3 regions of the Streptomyces sp. NPDC037421 genome follow, and region 3 is predicted to be linked to each of the others. Evidence: riboswitches for the same ligand, from Rfam matches in the RefSeq annotation. Region 3 holds a riboswitch; each other region holds the start of a gene.
What was found. A riboswitch is a leader RNA that binds a small molecule or an ion and turns the genes downstream of it on or off. The one in region 3 is predicted to bind cobalamin.

Region 1 (5,959 bases), on a different contig from region 3:
CGGAGTTCCAGGGACGGGGTCTCCGGCGCCCTCGCCGGCGGCAGGGTCAGCGTGATCCATCCCCAGGTCCGGTCGCACAGAATCATCGTGGACCGCAAGTGCGTGGTGAAGAACCCGATCTCGACCGATCCGGCGCTCGTGCTCCGTTCCCGGGCCTCACGGACGACCGCCCTCAGACGCGCCTCCACCTCGCGCACCTCGGCCGCGATCGGCGAGCGCTGGTCCCACAACGACTCGGACTCGTCGACGTCGGAGAGGAACTGCCCGTCGGGCGTCGGCACCAGGACCCGGATGCGGGCCCCGGCCGAGACCGCCTTCGTCAGGTAGGGCGTCTGGATCTCGATCAGCCGCTTTCCGCTGGTGGACATGATCCCGATCGACGAGGCCTTCCCCAGGTTGTCGCTCAGGGCGTTCCCGGCCTGCCCGTCCACGCTGATCCGGGCCACGCCGATCTGCGTTCCCGGGGCCACCAGGTTCTGCCACTCGGCGGAGAAGGTGTGCGCGGTCGAATTGCCCTTGACCCAGCCCGGCTGGGGGTTGTGCCGCACCGCCAGCCGCAGTGACCTGGTGACGTCATTGCGCAGGTCGGCCGTGGTGCGCCAGGACCTCCACAGCCGCTCGCCGCGCACCTTCTCGCGGAAGACGGCGAGCCGCTGCGCGTCTTCCGGCGCCGGCTCCCAGCTGTCCGTGTGCAGCTCGGCGGGATCGGCGTGGACGAACACCAGGATGGGCTTGCCCAGCGAGCGGGCGTAGTCGTACTCCCGTTCCGTGAAGCCGACGGTGCCCCCGTTGACGTCCCCGTACCGCGCTCCGAGGATGAGGACGAGGTAGTCGCAGTCGTTGATCACCCGCTCGACGACCTCCCAGGCGCCCTCCGATCGTGCGTCGAAGAGCTCCATGCCGGAGGGTATGTAGCCCTCCTTCACGAGCTCGTCGATCACAGCCTCGCGGTGCTGTTTGAGATCGAGGCTGGTCGAGCTCACGAACACCTGGTAGCGGCGCTCGTCCGGGGCGTCACCCACCGGCGGGACCGCATCCGGCCGCGCCGTAGCGTCCGCGCGGGGGCCGGGCTTGTCCGGGCCGTAGTAGTAGTTGTTCGTCACCGAGCTGCGCGGGCCTATGGCGTTGCCGGCGACATCGGCGCCGGCACCGACGCCGCCCCGCACCTCCACGTGCTCGGCCGGCTCCTCGGGTTCGGGCTGTTCCTGCCTCTCACGCCGCCGGAAGCGCGCCGGCATCAGCCGATCACCTCGCCACCCTCGCCCAGCGCGTTTCCGGCGACGTCGCCCCCGGCGGCCACCGCGCCCTCGCCTGTGGCGGACACGGCCCGCCCCGGACCGGACACGCCGTGCGGGGCCCGGGCCGCACCCGTGACCCTGCTGTCGGCGCCGATCGCGTTGCCGGTCACGCTCCCCCCGGCGGCGATCGCACCGCGTCCGCCGGCCCGGACGGTGCCGGGGCCCTCCTGCCCGGTCCGGCGCAGCGCGTACACCGAGGCGATGAGTCCGCCGAGTCCTACGACCGCCCCGACGACGGCGCTCGCACGCTCGGCCGCAGCAGCGTCCCCGAGCGCCGCCCATAGGGTCAACGCGACCGCAACACCAGAACAGAGCAAGGCAGTTGACCAAAACAAAGCCCGCATGCGCGATGTCCCCCATCACTGCGACAACCGGTAGAACGGTAGTACCCGGGCTCCGCTCGCACCACGCTTCGACGCTTCAGCCCGCGTCCGGCTCCGCCGCCCTCCCGGTGGTCAGCGGTGTTCGGGGTTGGGGAAGTCGAAACGGCAGCCGGCGTCCCACAGGGAGCGCTGGTTGCCGTGGGCCGGCATGCCGCCGGCGCGCTTGAGGAGCGCCGCCAGGTGCATCAGGTTCCACGACATGAACGTGGTGTTCCGGTTGGTGAAGTCGTTCTCGGGGCCGCCTGAGCCCGGGTCCAGGTAGGAGGGGCCGGGGCCGGCCTCGCCGATCCAGCCCGCGTCGGCCTGGGGCGGGACGGCGTAGCCGAGGTGCTGGAGGCTGTAGAGGATGTTCATGGCGCAGTGCTTGACGCCGTCCTCGTTCCCCGTGATCAGCGCCCCGCCGACGCGCCCGTAGTACGCGTACTGGCCCTGCTCGTTCAGCAGCGACGAGCAGGCGTAGAGCCGCTCGACGACCTGCTTCATGACGGAGCTGTTGTCCCCGAGCCAGATCGGGCCGCACAGCACCAGGATGTCGGCGTCCATGATCTGGCTGTAGAGGACCGGCCACTGGTCGCTCTCCCAGCCGTGGTCGGTCATGTCCGGCCAGACGCCGGTGGCGATGTCGTGGTCGACGGCGCGGATCAGCGAGGTCCGGGCGCCGGCCGATTCCATGACGGCCCGGCTCCGCGCGATCAGGCCCTCGGTGTTGCTGGTCTCGGGAGAGCGCTTGAGGGTGCAGTTGACGTAGACGGCGGAGAGGTCCGAGTAGTCGAAGGGGTCGGCAGCCACGCCCCCACCCTCCCCGCGGGCCGAGGGGGCCGCCAGCGGGCCGCGTCCGTCCGGGCCGCGGCGGCGCCTGCGGCCCCCGGAGCCGCTAGGCCCTGGCCGGGCGATCTTCGCGGGCCCGCGACGTCCGGCACGGCACCTCGCCGCGTTGTCGGAGCGCGCGAGTACGGCCGAGTACGAGCTGCGCTCCTCCGCCTTGCGATGCACCGCACCAGACCCCGCGGCCTGATCCACGAAGATCGCCCGGACAGGACCTAGAGGGTCTCGATCATGGCGTCCGCGCTGGCGGCGTTCAGCGCGAGCCGTACGTCGGCCAGGGTGACGAGGCGGATCAGGGCGCGGACGTCGTCGCCGTGCGGGTGGGAGGCGAGCGGGTCGTAGAAGAAGACCAGCATGTCGATCTCGCCCTGGGTGACGAGCGCGCCGATCTGCTGGTCGCCGCCGAGCGGGCCGCTGCGCAGCGGGGTGACGTCCAGCCCGATCATGCGGTTGATCAGCGTGCCGGTGGTTCCGGTGCCGTAGAGGCGGTACGGCTTGAGGTCGGCGGCCCGGCGCTCGGCCCAGGCGAGCAGGTCCGCCTTGCGGGCGTCGTGGGCGACCAGGGCGATGCCGCGGGTGCGGTCGGGGCGCTGGCCGGTGCCGGTCAGCCAGGCCGGGTCGGCGAGCGGGAAAAGGTACACGGCGGCGGCGTGCAGTTCCTCGCGGCTGACGGAGCCGTCCCCGTCCGCGTCGATCCGATCGAAGGCGAGGGCGTCCGTGCCCGAGGACAGGCCCGTCGCGCCGAAGAGGCGCTCGTACTCGGCGCGGTCGATGCGGCCGTCGCCGTCCCGGTCGAGGGCGTCGGCGAGGGCGTCGAGGGCGCGCAGGGTGGAGGCGCGGAAGGTGCGGTCGCCGTCGAAGGCGTCACGGGCGGCGGCCGCGACGAACTCCTGCTCGCTGACGCGGCCGCCGCGGTCGGTGTCGGCGGCGGTCTGGAGCTGGGTCCAGAGTTCGTTGTAGGCGTCGAAGAGCGCGGTACGGCGGCGGGTGTCGCCGGGTTCGGTGAGCTGTTCGCCGAGCCGGCCGGCGTAGGCGATGAGGTCTTCGCGGCCGATCTGGCCGTCTCCGTCGAGATCGTAGGCGCGGAACAGCGCGGCGATGCGGGGCAGCCAGTCTTCGGCGGTCACGGCCATGCGGAACTCCCTTTTCGGGCGGGGCGGTTGATGCAGATGGTAGCCGTGTGAACACTTTGAGTGACACTCGAGCGGAATCCGGACACCCGAACGGCCGGATCGGTCCGGGTTGTTAGCGGCCCGTCAGGGCGCATAGGGTCATCTGGCCTTGGTGTTCGGGAAACCGGTGGGAAACCGGTGCGGCCCTCGCCACTGTGATCGGGAAGTCCGGCTCCACTCCCCCGCGGGAAGCCACTGGGCCCGCGCGGGAGACCGCATGGGCCCGGGAAGGCGGAGCCAGGGCATCAGTACCCGTGAGCCAGGAGACCGGCCGGGGCGCGTCGTCCATCCACGAGGTGCTGGAGAGGTCTCCCAACCCATGCATATAGCCGAGGGGTTCCTGCCCCCTTTGCACGCGGTCGCCTGGGGCGCCGCGTCCGCCCCCTTCGTCGTCCACGGGGTCCGCGCGCTGACCCGCGAGGTGAAGTCGAACCCGGAGAGCACGCTGCTGCTCGGGGCGTCCGGAGCGTTCACGTTCGTCCTGTCCGCCCTGAAGATCCCTTCCGTGACGGGCAGTTGTTCGCACCCGACGGGGACGGGGCTCGGGGCCATCCTCTTCCGGCCGCCGATCATGGCGGTGCTCGGCACGATCACCCTCCTCTTCCAGGCGCTGCTGCTGGCCCACGGCGGGCTCACCACGCTGGGCGCCAACGTCTTCTCGATGGCCATCGCCGGCCCCTGGGCCGGCTACGGGGTCTACCGGCTGCTGCGGAAGTCCGGCCTGCCGCTGATGGCGACCGTCTTCTTCGGCGCCTTCTTCGCCGACCTGGTCACCTACTGCGTGACCTCCGTCCAGCTGGCGCTGGCCTTCCCCGACCCGGCGAGCGGTTTCCTCGGCTCCCTGGAGAAGTTCGCGGGCATCTTCGCCCTCACCCAGATCCCGCTCGCGATCAGCGAGGGCCTGCTGACGGTGCTCGTGATGCGGCTGCTGATGCAGTCCAGCAAGTCGGACCTGGTCCGGCTCGGGGTCGCGAAGCTGACCGGCGGCAAGCAGGCGAAGCAGGAGGCTGCGCTCTGATGACCAGGAACGCGAAGATCAACACCCTGCTGCTGCTCCTGGTGGCGGCGCTGGCCGTGATCCCGCTCGCGCTGGGGCTCGGCGACGGCAAGGAGGAGCCGTTCGCCGGCGCCGACGCGCAGGCCGAGGCCGCCATCACCGAGCTGAAGCCGGACTACGAGCCCTGGTTCTCCCCGCTGTACGAGCCCCCGTCCGGCGAGGTCGAGTCCGCGCTGTTCGCCCTCCAGGCGGCGCTCGGGGCGGGGGTGCTCGCCTACTACTTCGGCGTCCGCAAGGGCCGCCGCCAGGGCGCGGCACAGGCCCTCGCGCGGGCCGGGGCCGGGGCCGGGGCCGAGCGGACCCGCCCGACCCCGGAGTCGTAGGCGGTGCTGCCGATCGACGTGGCGGCCCACTCCAGCCGCTGGCGGGGCCGCCACCCGCTGGAGAAGGCCCTGCTGGGACTCGGGCTCACCGTCACCGCGGTGTGCCTGCCGCCCTGGCCCGGCGGGCCGCTGGTGGCCGCCGCGACCTTGGCCGTGCTGCTCGGGCCGGCCGGGGTGGCCCCGCGGCAGCTGTGGCGGGCCTTCCGGATCCCGCTGGGCTTCTGCGTGACCGGGGCGCTGCCGCTGCTGGTGTCGGTGGGCGGCCCTGACGGGTTCCTCGCCCTGGCCCCGGACGGGCCCCGGCAGGCGGCGGAGCTGCTGCTGCGCACCTCGGCGGCCTCGCTCGGGGTGCTGCTGTTCGCCTTCACGACCCCGGTCTCCGACGTGCTGCCCCGGCTGGTGCGGGCCGGGGTGCCGGCGCCCGTGGTGGACGTGGCGCTGGTGATGTACCGGATCGGATTCCTGCTGCTGGACTCGATGGCGCAGGTCCGGCGCGCCCAGGCGGCCCGGCTGGGGCAGACGAGCCGGGCGGCGGTGTGGCGTTCGCTGGCCGGGCTCGCGGCCACCTCGTTCGTCCGGGCCTTCGACCGCGCGGCCCGGCTCCAGGAGGGGCTGGCGGGGCGCGGTTACGACGGCGCGCTGCGGGTGCTCGTGCCCGACGCGGCGCTGTCCCGGCGGTTCCTGACGTGGTCCGCCGCCCTGCTGGCCGCCCTGGTCGTGGGGACCCTCGTACTGAAGGAGCTGTGTCTGTGACCCCGTTGGTGGAGCTGGTCGGCGCGGGGTACGCGTACGAGGACGGCCCGGCCGTGCTGTCCGGGGTGGACTTCGGCATCGCCGAGGGCCGCGCGCTGGTGCTGCTGGGCCGCAACGGCAGCGGCAAGACCACGCTGATGCGGCTGCT
Region 2 (5,959 bases), on a different contig from region 3:
CGAAGAGGTCGGTGCGGTAGATCGTCCCCTCCTTGGAGTTGATCTTGTCGAAGATGGTCTTCGCCATGTCGATGGACGGCTGCTTCCACGCCGTCTGCCAGTCCAGCTCGACCTTCCCCGCCGCCGCGTTCCACGAGAACCGCGCCCGGTTCGGGTTCTTGGTGATGGAGAGGTAGAAGGACGCGTACGTCTCGATCCCCGTCGGCAGCGGGGCCACCTCGGCGAAGGCGCCGCCCGCGTCCCAGTTGTCGATGCCGCCGCAGGGGATGGAGGCCTGCACCTTCCCGGTCGGGTCCCACATGTGGTTGGCGCGGCCGCACATGACGTTGCCGTTGTCGCCCCAGCCCTTGCCCACCTCGTCGTTCAGGTGCGGCAGCGCGCCGGTCGCCTTCAGCCGGACCAGCAGCTTGCTCGTCCCCACGCTGCCGGCCGCGAAGAACACCCGGTCGGCGGTGACGGTCTTGGTGGCGAGGACGTCCCCGGAGGTGCCGAGCTGCTCCATGGCGACCGTGTAGCCGCCACCGTCCGAGGGGGAGACGGTGGTGACCCGGTGCAGGGGCGAGATGGTGACCCTTCCGGTCGCCCGGGCGGCGGCCAGGTAGGTCTGCTGGAGGGACTTCTTGCCCGCGTTGTTGCCGTAGAGGATCTCCCCGTCGACCGCGGACTTGGGGACGGTGCCGGCCACCTCCTGCTTCATGTAGTCCCAGTCGTAGACGTCGGGGACGAAGACGAAGGGGAACCCGGAACGCTGGGCGTGCCTGCGGCCGACGCGGGCGAACTGGTAACAGTCGACCGTATCGAACCAGGCCGGGTCGATGAGCCCCACCCCGAGCCCGGCGTTGGCCCGCGGGTAGTAGGTCCGGTACATCTCCTCGGCGTCCACCGAGGGCAGGATCGCGGCGAAGTTCTGCCGCTTGGGGGTCACGGCCATGCCGCCGTTGACGAGCGAGCCGCCGCCGACGCCCCGGCCCTGGTAGACGATGATCCCGCCCATCTCCTCGGCATCGAGGATGCCCGTGTGGCGGGGGACGTCCTTGTCGATGGGGAAGCCGAGGAAGTTGCTGAGCGGAGCCTTGGTCCTGGTGCGCAGCCAGTACGAGCGGTAGTCGGGCCTGGTGGTGTTGGCGAAGATCTTGCCGTCGCTGCCGGGGGTGTCCCAGGCCATGCCCATCTCGGCCATGTGCACCGGGACACCGGCCTGGGCGAGCCGCAGCGCGGCGACGGAGCCGCCGTAGCCGGTGCCGATCACGAGGACCGGGACGCGGGCCCCGGATTCGATGGGCCCGGTGGCGGCGTCGGTGGCCGGTTCGGCATGGGCCGGGGTGACGTCGACCGTCAGCGCCATCGCTCCGAGAATAGAACCAGTTCCAGCGATGAATCCGCGGCGGGAAACACCCATGGATACCTTGCTGTGCAGGCTTTTGTCACTCATGTGACGTTCCTCACTCTCGATGGAGTGGGAACAAGTTCTACTGGCGAATGCCTGCTAAGTCACTACACGCGTCGCGGTAACTTCCGGCTGGTTCCGTTCCATTGGGCGCTGCGGCCGCAAGGCTCAGGAAAGGCTCCAGTGGCCCACGTCGTCCCCCAGTCCCGCGTCCAGCGCGAACTGCACGGCGGCGAGGCGGGCACCCTCGGGAAGCTTGAACGTGACGAACCCGGAGGCCGAATCCCCGGGGACCAGGGTGACGGTGTCCGGCAGGCTCGGCCCGGCACCGGTCGCGGTGCCCGTCCCCGTGAACCGCTGCCCCTCGGTGTCGAGCAGGTGCGCGGCCGGCGCGGGGGAGTCCTCGTACGGCACCGTCCCGGTGTTAACCAGCCGCAGCTCCACCGCCACCAGCCGGTCCGACCCGGCCCTCCCCGCGGGGTCGACGACCCGGGTCAGGGTGACGTCGAGCCGCTCCCCGGCCCGGTCCCCGTCGAGGGACACCGTCTCCCCGGACCCGTCGGGCCCGGCACCGACGAGCAGCAACACGAGGAGGGGCCCCAGCAGGCGCCCCGGACGGTGGCGCACGACTCCTCCTCGGCTCCGCGTTCCGCCCCCTCCCCGCCCACGATCCTCCGCCCGCCCCCCTCCCGCCACCGGCGGCGCGCAAAATGGATTGGATCTTCCGGCCGCTTCATGGCAGGGTGTGTCCCATCCGAAGGGGTATAGCTCAGCTGGTCAGAGCGCTGGTCTCCAAAACCAGATGTCGTAGGTTCGAATCCTGCTACCCCTGCCATCGTGAGCAGTTGCTTCACCACCGAAGTCCCAGGTCAGACGAGTCTGCCTGGGACTTTGACGTTTGCGGCCGGGCGCACGCCGGCCTTCCCCCGGCCGTGGCTCAGCTCGGTCACCTGCCTGCCCCGCTGTGCGGTGGATATTGCAGGTGACGCTTCCGGGCGCCCCGGTACCCTGTGGCATGAGCGACACGACCGCACTTGGCGACCGCATGAAGCGGTACGAGGCCGCGCACCGGGCTGTCCTGCCCCGGCGCACCTATACGATCCTGCGCCTCGACGGCCGGGCCTTTCACACCTACCTGCGTGACGCGGACAAGCCGTTCGACATGGACTTCGTGAAGGACATGGCCGCCGTCACCGAGGCGCTCTGCGCCGAGGTCAGCGGCACGGCCTTCGCCTACCACCAGTCCGACGAGATCAGCCTGCTGCTCACCGACTTCGCCAGTCAGGGCTCCGAGCCCTGGTTCGGCGGTGTCGTCGCCAAGCAGCTGTCGGTGTCGGCGTCGCTGGCCACGGCGGTCCTCAACGAGCGCCGGCCCGGCCGGCGGGCCCTCTTCGACGCGCGGGTCTTCACCATGTCCGACCCCGTCGAGGTCGCGAACTACTTCGTGTGGCGGCAGCGGGACGCGGTCCGGAACTCGATCTCCATGGCGGCCCAGGCCCACTTCTCCCACAAGCGGCTCCAGCGCATGTCGACCGGTGCCATGCAGGAACTGCTGTGGTCGGAGGCAAAAGTGAACTGGAACGACTACCCGGCCGCCTGCAAGCGGGGCCAGGTGGCCGTGAGGGCCAGCGGAGAGAGGGACGTCGAGTACACCGACAAGCGGTCCGGCGAGACCGTGCGGACCACTGCTCTCCGGTCCTGGTGGGAGGTCGGGGGCGCGGACCACTTCTCGGCGGAGCCGGGCGGATGGCTCGCGCAGTGGATCCCGGCGATGCCGGCGCTGACGGCCTGACCGCACCCGCTCTCCCGGCGCGGTCGGTCCGGACCGCCCGGCGGGCGCAAAGACCGGATCTGGCAGACTTGGCACGGTTGTCCCGGCGGTGCAGGACAGGAAACCGGTGTGAATCCGGTGCGGTCCCGCCACTGTGACCGGCCGCCGCGTGCGCGTGGGGGCCGGGAGTCAGACACTGACGCACCGCCTCTTCACTTCGACCGGGGACGAGGATCCCCCGGAGAGGCCTCACCATGTCGCGTGTCCGCGCCGCCGTGCGCTCCTTCCTGCCGTTCGCCCTCGTCGTGCCGCTCGCCGCCTGCGGCGGGCCGCCCGGGCCGGAGCGGCCCGCAGCCGGTGCGCAGGCCGCGCCCGGGTTCCCGTACACCGTCACCAACTGCGGTGTCAGCAGCACCTATCAGGCGCCGCCCGAGCGCGCCGTCACCATGAACCAGCACGCCACCGAGATCATGCTGGCCCTCGGGCTCCAGGACCGGATGGCCGGCACCGCCTACCTCGACGACTCCGTGCTGCCCGCCTACCGGCCCGCCTACGACAGGATCAAGGTGCTGGCGAAGGAGTACCCCTCGAAGGAGGTGCTCCTCGGCGCCAACCCCGATTTCGTGTACGGCGGTTATGCCAGCGCCTTCGACAAGGGGCAGGGCCGGGACCGCGAAGGGCTCGCCAAGGCCGGCATCGGCTCCCGGCTGAGCGTGGAGTACTGCACCCAGGGCCCGGTCGGGCTCGAACAGCTGAAGACCGAGATCACCGAGGTCGCCCGGACCTTCGGCGTGCCCGAGCGCGGCGAGGCCCTCGTCCGGGAGGAGCAGCGGCGCGTCGACGCCGTCACCGCGCGGGTGAAGGACCGGGCCCGTCCGTCCGTCTTCGTCTACGACTCCGGCGAGGCCTCCGCCTTCACCTCGGGCGGGAACGGCATCGGCAACGAGATCGTCTCCCTCGCCGGGGGCGCGAACGTGTTCGCCGACCTCAAGGACACCTTCGGTGACGTGCCGTGGGAGAAGGTCATCGAGCGCGGACCCGAGGTCGTCCTCGTCTACGACTACGGCGGCACCACCGTGGAGGCCAAGAAGCAGCGCCTGTTGAACGACCCGGCGCTGGCGGAGGTTCCCGCCGTCAAGAACCGGCGGTTCGTGGTACTGCCGCTCTCCTCCGCCGTGCTCGGCGTGCGCGTCGCCGACGCCGTCGAGTCCCTGGGCCGCCAGCTGCACCCCGACGCCCCGTGAGGCGCGGGCCGGCTGTGGTGCTCCTCGCCGCCGCGCTCGCCGTTTCGGCGGTGGCGGGGCTGGCCCTGGGGCCCGTACGGATCCCACCCGGTCAGGTCGTCGACATCGTCCTCGGCGGCCCCGGGGCGCGCGGGGCCTTCGCCTCCATCGTGTGGGACGTGAGGATGCCGCGCGTACTGCTCGGGGCCGTCGTCGGGGCCGGGCTGGCCGTGGCCGGCGCCGTGCTCCAGGCCCTCGTGCGCAACCCGCTCGCCGACCCCTTCCTGCTCGGGGCCTCCTCCGGGGCCTCGGCGGGGGCGGTGCTGGTCATCGTGTTCGGCGCGGGCGCCGCCGGACTCGCCGGCGGGCTCGGGCTGCCGGCCGCCGCCTTCGCCGGGTCCACGGCCGCGCTCGTCGCCGTCTACGCCATGGCCCGGCGCGGCGGCACCATGACCACCGGCCGGCTGATCCTGGCCGGGGTCGCCGTGCAGTACATCCTGTCCGCGCTGACCAGCCTGGTCCTCGTCCTGTCCGCGCATCCCGACCAGATCCGCACCGCGCTGTTCTGGACCCTGGGCGGTCTCGGCGGGGCCCGCTGGGACGAACTCGCCCTGCCGGCCGCCGTGCTGCTCGCCGGCACCGGCCTGCTCACCGCCCTGGCCCGGCCGCTGGACCTGCTGCTCGCGGGGGAGGAGGGCGCACGCACCCTCGGCCTGGACACCGGCCGCTTCCGGGCCGCCGTCTTCGTGCTCACCTCCCTCGTCGTCGGGGTGCTCGTCGCCTACAGCGGGGCCATCGGCTTCGTCGGGCTGATGGTCCCGCACGCCGCCCGCATGGCCGTCGGCGCCGGCCACCGCGCGCTGCTGCCGGTGGCCGCGCTCGCCGGGGCCGTCTTCCTGGTCCTGGCCGACCTGGTCGCCCGTACGGCGGCGGCCCCCGAGGAGGTCCCGGTCGGGGTGGTCACCGCGCTGGTGGGCGGGCCGTTCTTCCTGTGGATGCTGCGCAGGACGAGCCGGACCGAGGGGGTGGCGGGATGACGCGCGGACCGGCGGAACTCGCCGTCGAGGCCCTGCGTTACGAGGTGGACGGGCACACCCTGCTGCACGGGGTCGACCTCACGGCCCGCCCCGGCGAGACGGTCGGCGTGGTCGGGCCCAACGGCAGCGGCAAGACCACCCTGCTGCGCTGCGTCTACGGCACCCTGCGGCCCACCGCCGGCCGGGTGCTGCTCGACGGGGCCGACGCCGCGGCGCTGGGCGTCAAGGAGCGCGCCCGGCGGGTGGCGGTGGTCCCGCAGGACGCCACGGGCACCTTCGGGCTGACCGTCCGCGAGGTCGTCGCCATGGGCCGCAGCCCGCACAAGCGCTTCTGGGAGCAGGACGGCCCGGAGGACCGGCGGCAGGTGGCCGGGGCGCTGGAGAGGACCGGCGCGGCCGGCTACGCGGAGCGGCGCTTCGAGGAGCTCTCCGGCGGCGAGCGCCAGCGTGCCCTCGTCGCCCGCGCCCTGGTCCAGGAGCCGGGCCTGCTGGCCCTGGACGAGCCGACGAACCACCTCGACATCCGCTACCAGCTGGAGGT
Region 3 (5,959 bases):
GCCCCGCGACTACCTGTCCACCTTCATGAAGGTCGGAACCATCGCCCTGATGGCGGCCGGCGTCGTCATCGCGATGCCGACGCTGAAGATGCCCTCGGTCACCGACTTCGCCGCGCGCGGCGACGGCCCCGTCTTCGCCGGGTCGATGTTCCCCTTCGTCTTCATCACCATCGCCTGCGGCGCCCTGTCCGGATTCCACTCGCTGGTCGCCTCCGGCACCACCCCGAAGATGATCCAGAAGGAGACCCAGGTCCGGGTCATCGGCTACGGCGCCATGCTCACCGAGTCCTTCGTCGCCGTCATGGCGGTGATAGCGGCGAGCATCATCGAGCCCGGCCTCTTCTTCGCGGTGAACTCCCCCGGCGGCGTCATCGGCGCCACCGTCCAGACAGCCTCGAAGGCGGTCACCGACTTCGGCTTCGCCATCAGCCCGGAAGCCCTCGCGCAGGCCGCGAAGGACGTCGAGGAGGCCAGCCTGCTGTCCCGTACGGGCGGTGCGCCGACCTTCGCACTCGGAATGTCGGAGATCTTCTCGTCGGTCATCGGCGGAGCCGGGATGAAGGCCTTCTGGTACCACTTCGCCATCATGTTCGAGGCCCTGTTCATCCTGACCACCGTCGACGCCGGCACCCGCGTCGGCCGGTTCATGCTCCAGGACACCCTCGGCAACGTGCACAAGTCCTTCAAGGACGTCAGCTGGAAGCCGGGCGTGTGGCTCGCGAGCGCCGTCGTCGTCGGCGGCTGGGGCTACTTCCTGTGGGTCGGCGTCAAGGACCCGCTGGGCGGCATCAACCAGCTCTTCCCGCTGTTCGGCATCGCGAACCAGCTGCTCGCGGCGGTCGCACTGGCCGTCTGCACCACGCTGCTGGTCAAGTCCGGGCGGCTCAAGTGGGCCTGGGTCACGGGCGTTCCGCTGGCCTGGGACGTGGCCGTCACCCTCACGGCGAGCTACCAGAAGATCTTCTCCGACGACGTGAAGGTCGGCTTCTTCGCTCAGCGCGACAAGTACCAGACCGGCATCGACGCCGGGAAGGTGCTGCCGCCCGCCAAGAACATGGACGACATGCACACCGTGGTCACCAACGCCACGGTCGACGGGGTCCTGTCGGCGCTCTTCGCGGTCCTGATCGTCATCGTGCTGGTGGACGCGGCCCGGGTCTGCTTCAAGGCCGTCTCCCGCCCCGAGTCGGTCCGCCTCTCCGAGGTGCCCTGGACCGAGTCGAAGATCATCGCCCCGGCCGGGCTCATCGCCACCGCCGAGGAGAGGGCCGAGCTCGCGGCCGCCGGCCTCGACGGCAGCGGCGGCAGGGCCAAGGAGCCGGTCGCGTGAGCGGGGTGCGCGGGGCGCTGGCGAAGGCCCGGTTCTACGTACGGGAGTTCTCCGGCGAGGCCGCGTACGACCGCTACGTCGCGCACGCCCGCTCGCACGACCCGGACGCCGAGGTCCTGACCCGGCGCGCCTTCGAGCGGGCCCGCACCGACGCCCGCGAGGCGGACCCCCGCGAGGGCTTCCGCTGCTGCTGAGCACATGACGGGGCCCCGCCGGACGTGTCCGGCGGGGCCCCGTCGTGCGTCGTCGGTCACGAGGCTCGAAGACGGCGCCGGTCCCCGGCACCCGTCCGGCACACTCGGCGGCATGGACTTCGAGATCAGAACGGCGCGGGCCGACGAGTACGGGCGGCTCGGGGAGATCACCGGGGTGGCCTACAGCGGGGACGGGCTGCTGGACCTGAACGAGGACGACACCTACCTGAACGTCCTGCGCGACGTCGCCGGGCGGGCCGGCGACGGGGAGGTGCTCGTCGCCGTGGAGGACGGCCGGGTGCTCGGCGGCGTGACGTTCGCCGCACCCGGGAGCCGGCTCGCGGACGTGGCCGGGCGGCACGAGGCCGAGTTCCGGATGCTCGCGGTGGCCCCCGAGGCACGCGGCAAGGGCGTCGGTGAGGCCCTCGTACGGGCCTGCGCCGAACGGGCCCGCGCCCTGGGGGTCACGGCCCTGGTGCTGTCCACCCAGCCGGCCATGCGGGGTGCCCAGCGGATCTACGAACGGCTGGGCTTCGTACGCACTCCGGAGCTCGACTGGTCGCCGATCCCGGCGCTGAAACTGCTGACCTACCGTCTGGAGCTGTAGCCGCGCCGACACAACATGTGGTGGGTCGCGCACGGGCGGCCCCCCACATGTATGCTCATCCTCGCTGTCGCCGCAGGGGAATCCGGTGCGAATCCGGAACTGTCCCGCAACGGTATGAAAAGTCCGAGGACCTGCCGACAGTGCGCCCGGATCGACCGAACCGGGTGTCGACACGTCCGGGCCTCGCGGTTGGGCCGGTGGACGCCATGCGGTGTGTACGCGATCCCGTCGTGCCCGCATGTGCCTCCCCGCGCCCCGATCCGCCGATGACCGGGCCGAGCGAGGGAGAGCTCCCGCCGTGACCATCGCGCCTTCCGCACCGCGCGCCGAGTCCGTTTCTGGCGACACCACCGAAGGCCCGGGGGCCGCGCTGCTGCGTACTCTCACCGAGCTGACCGCCGACCTCCCCGACACCGACCCCGGCCGGGTCGCCGCCGCCGCCCTGCGCGGCCGCAGCGCCTCCGCCGACGAGGCCGAGCTGCGCGGGCTGGCCACCGAGGCCGCGGCGGGCCTGATCTCCGAGGACCCCGCCTACTCCCGCCTCGCCGCCCGCCTGCTGACGCTGGCCGTGGCCGACGAGGCCGCCGGCCAGGGCTCGGGCTCCTTCGCCGAGTCCATCGCCGTCGGCCACCGCGAGGGCCTGATCGCCGACCGCACCGCCGAGTTCGTCGCCGCCCACGCCGCCCGCCTGGACGCCCTGGTCGAGCACGCGCTCGCCGAGGGCGCGGACGACCGCTTCGGCTTCTTCGGCCTGCGCACCCTGCACAGCCGCTACCTGCTGCGCCACCCGATCACCCGCCAGGTGATCGAGACCCCGCAGTACTTCATGCTGCGCGTGGCCTGCGGCCTCGCCGAGGACACCGCGCCTGATTCGAAGAGCGGCGTCCAGGCCGTCGAGGAAGTCGCCTCCCTCTACCGGCTGATGAGCCGCCTGGACTACCTGCCGTCCTCCCCCACGCTCTTCAACTCCGGCACCCGCCACCCGCAGATGTCCTCCTGCTACCTGCTGGACTCCCCGCTGGACGAGCTGGACTCGATCTACGACCGCTACCACCAGGTGGCGCGCCTGTCCAAGCACGCCGGCGGCATCGGCCTCTCGTACTCCCGCATCCGCGCCCGCGGTTCGCTGATCCGCGGCACCAACGGCCACTCCAACGGCATCGTGCCGTTCCTGAAGACCCTCGACGCCTCCGTCGCCGCCGTGAACCAGGGCGGCCGCCGCAAGGGCGCCGCCGCCGTCTACCTGGAGACCTGGCACGCGGACATCGAGGAGTTCCTGGAGCTCCGCGACAACACCGGCGAGGACCAGCGCCGTACGCACAACCTCAACCTCGCCCACTGGATCCCGGACGAGTTCATGCGCCGCGTGAACGCCGACGCCGACTGGTCGCTGTTCTCCCCGGCCGACGTCCCCGAGCTGGTGGACCTCTACGGCGACGACTTCGACGCCGCCTACGTCAAGGCCGAGGCGGCCGGCCTGTCCAAGAAGACCATGCCCGCCCGCGACCTCTACGGCCGCATGATGCGCACCCTCGCGCAGACCGGCCAGGGCTGGATGACCTTCAAGGACGCCTCCAACCGGACCGCGAACCAGACCGCGCTGCCCGGCACCGTCGTCCACTCCTCCAACCTCTGCACCGAGATCATCGAGGTCACCAACGACGACGAGACGGCCGTCTGCAACCTCGGCTCGGTCAACCTCGGCGCGTTCGTCGCCGACGGCGAGATGGACTGGGCGCGCCTGGACGAGACCGTCCGCACGGCCGTGACCTTCCTCGACCGCGTCGTGGACATCAACTTCTACCCGACCGAGCAGGCCGGCCGCTCCAACGCCAAGTGGCGTCCGGTGGGCCTGGGCGCGATGGGCCTCCAGGACGTCTTCTTCAAGCTGCGCCTGCCCTTCGACTCGGCCGAGGCGAAGGCCCTGTCCACGAAGATCTCCGAGCGGATCATGCTGGCCGCGTACGAGGCCTCCTGCGACCTCGCCGAGCGCTCCGGCCCGCTCCCGGCCTGGGCCGAGACCCGCACCGCCCAGGGCGTCCTGCACCCCGACCACTACGAGACCGAGCGCCACTGGCCCGAGCGCTGGGACGCCCTGCGCGCCCGCATCGCGAAGTCCGGGATGCGCAACTCCCTGCTCCTCGCCATCGCCCCGACGGCGACGATCGCCTCGATCGCGGGCGTGTACGAGTGCATCGAGCCGCAGGTCTCCAACCTCTTCAAGCGCGAGACGCTCAGCGGTGAGTTCCTCCAGGTCAACGCCTACCTGGTGGAGGACCTCAAGCAGCTCGGCGTGTGGGACGCGCAGACCCGCGAGGCGCTGCGCGACTCCTCCGGCTCCGTCCAGGGCTTCGGCTGGATCCCGGCGGAGGTCCGCGAGCTGTACCGCACGGCGTGGGAGATCCCGCAGCGCGGCCTGATCGACATGGCGGCGGCCCGTACGCCGTACCTGGACCAGAGCCAGTCGCTGAACCTGTTCCTGGAGACGCCCACCATCGGCAAGCTCAGCTCGATGTACGCGTACGCCTGGAAGCAGGGTCTGAAGACCACGTACTACCTGCGTTCGCGCCCGGCGACGAAGATCGCCCGCGCCGCGTCCGGCGCCGCCGCCGTCCCGGCCGCCGCCGCCCCCGCCCAGCTGCCCCAGGCCCTCGACGCCGAGGCTCTGGCCTGCTCCCTTGAGAACCCCGAGTCCTGCGAGGCCTGCCAGTAATGAGCTCCACCGACAAGAAGAACCTCCTGGACCCGGGCTTCGAGCTCACGCTCCGCCCGATGCGCTACCCGGACTTCTACGAGCGCTACCGGGACGCGATCAAGAACACCTGGACGGTGGAGGAGGTCGACCTCCACTCCGACGTCGCCGACCTCGCGAAGCTGACGCCGGCCGAGCAGCACATGATCGGCCGTCTGGTCGCGTTCTTCGCGACGGGCGACTCGATCGTCTCGAACAACCTGGTGCTGACGCTGTACAAGCACATCAACTCCCCGGAGGCGCGCCTGTACCTGTCGCGCCAGCTGTTCGAGGAGGCCGTGCACGTCCAGTTCTACCTGACGCTGCTCGACACCTACCTGCCCGACCCGGACGACCGCGCGGCGGCCTTCGACGCGGTGGAGAACATCCCGTCGATCCGCGAGAAGGCGCAGTTCTGCTTCAAGTGGATGGACTCGGTCGAGAAGATCGACCAGCTGGAGACGGCCGCCGACCGGCGCCGCTTCCTGCTGAACCTGATCTGCTTCGCCGCGTGCATCGAGGGCCTGTTCTTCTACGGTGCCTTCGCGTACGTGTACTGGTTCCGCTCGCGCGGCCTGCTGCACGGTCTGGCGACCGGCACGAACTGGGTCTTCCGGGACGAGACCATGCACATGAACTTCGCCTTCGAGGTCGTGGACACGGTCCGCAAGGAGGAGCCGGAGCTCTTCGACGACGCGCTCCAGCAGCAGGTCACGGACATGCTGAAGGAAGCCGTCGAGGCGGAGCTGCAGTTCGGCCGCGACCTGTGCGGGGACGGCCTGCCGGGCATGAACACCGACTCGATGCGCGAGTACCTGGAGTGCGTCGCCGACCAGCGCCTGGTCCGCCTCGGCTTCCCGCCGGTGTACGGCTCGCAGAACCCCTTCTCGTTCATGGAGCTCCAGGGCGTCCAGGAGCTGACGAACTTCTTCGAGCGCCGCCCGTCGGCCTACCAGGTCGCCGTGGAGGGCACGGTCGACCTGGACGAGGACTTCTAGGCCCCGGCCGCAGTTCCGGACGCCGTTCGGCATGCCGACGTCCCCGCCCGCGGAGAGATCCGGGGGCGGGGACGTCGTGCTGTGCGGGCCCGGGCAGCG

Region 1: it holds a riboswitch for cobalamin, as region 3 does, so the genes downstream of both, ACZ7IF_RS20240 (energy-coupling factor ABC transporter permease) here and ACZ7IF_RS23655 (ribonucleoside-diphosphate reductase subunit alpha) in region 3, are expected to answer to the same signal.
Region 2: it holds a riboswitch for cobalamin, as region 3 does, so the genes downstream of both, ACZ7IF_RS01480 (ABC transporter substrate-binding protein) here and ACZ7IF_RS23655 (ribonucleoside-diphosphate reductase subunit alpha) in region 3, are expected to answer to the same signal.

Annotation. Positions count from the first base shown of each region.
Region 1 is NZ_JBVJWV010000013.1:17,035-22,993, forward strand. It holds gene ACZ7IF_RS20220 (DUF4062 domain-containing protein) at 1-1,238, opposite strand, end outside; gene ACZ7IF_RS20225 (hypothetical protein) at 1,238-1,588, opposite strand; gene ACZ7IF_RS20230 (flavodoxin family protein) at 1,754-2,470, opposite strand; gene ACZ7IF_RS20235 (methylglyoxal synthase) at 2,722-3,639, opposite strand; cobalamin riboswitch at 3,772-3,968, shown strand; gene ACZ7IF_RS20240 (energy-coupling factor ABC transporter permease) at 3,998-4,696, shown strand; gene ACZ7IF_RS20245 (energy-coupling factor ABC transporter substrate-binding protein) at 4,696-5,058, shown strand; gene cbiQ (cobalt ECF transporter T component CbiQ) at 5,062-5,811, shown strand; gene ACZ7IF_RS20255 (energy-coupling factor ABC transporter ATP-binding protein) at 5,802-5,959, shown strand, end outside.
Region 2 is NZ_JBVJWV010000001.1:345,435-351,393, reverse strand. It holds gene ACZ7IF_RS01500 (GMC oxidoreductase) at 1-1,432, opposite strand, end outside; gene ACZ7IF_RS01495 (DUF4352 domain-containing protein) at 1,556-2,014, opposite strand; tRNA gene ACZ7IF_RS01490 (tRNA-Trp) at 2,146-2,222, shown strand; gene ACZ7IF_RS01485 (tRNA(His) guanylyltransferase Thg1 family protein) at 2,403-3,179, shown strand; cobalamin riboswitch at 3,236-3,377, shown strand; gene ACZ7IF_RS01480 (ABC transporter substrate-binding protein) at 3,413-4,402, shown strand; gene ACZ7IF_RS01475 (FecCD family ABC transporter permease) at 4,417-5,418, shown strand; gene ACZ7IF_RS01470 (ABC transporter ATP-binding protein) at 5,415-5,959, shown strand, end outside.
Region 3 is NZ_JBVJWV010000017.1:70,198-76,156, reverse strand. It holds gene ACZ7IF_RS23670 (carbon starvation CstA family protein) at 1-1,330, shown strand, start outside; gene ACZ7IF_RS23665 (YbdD/YjiX family protein) at 1,327-1,524, shown strand; gene ACZ7IF_RS23660 (GNAT family N-acetyltransferase) at 1,637-2,131, shown strand; adenosylcobalamin-variant (AdoCbl-variant) riboswitch at 2,196-2,272, shown strand; gene ACZ7IF_RS23655 (ribonucleoside-diphosphate reductase subunit alpha) at 2,430-4,844, shown strand; gene ACZ7IF_RS23650 (ribonucleotide-diphosphate reductase subunit beta) at 4,844-5,860, shown strand; gene ACZ7IF_RS23645 (hypothetical protein) at 5,857-5,959, opposite strand, start outside.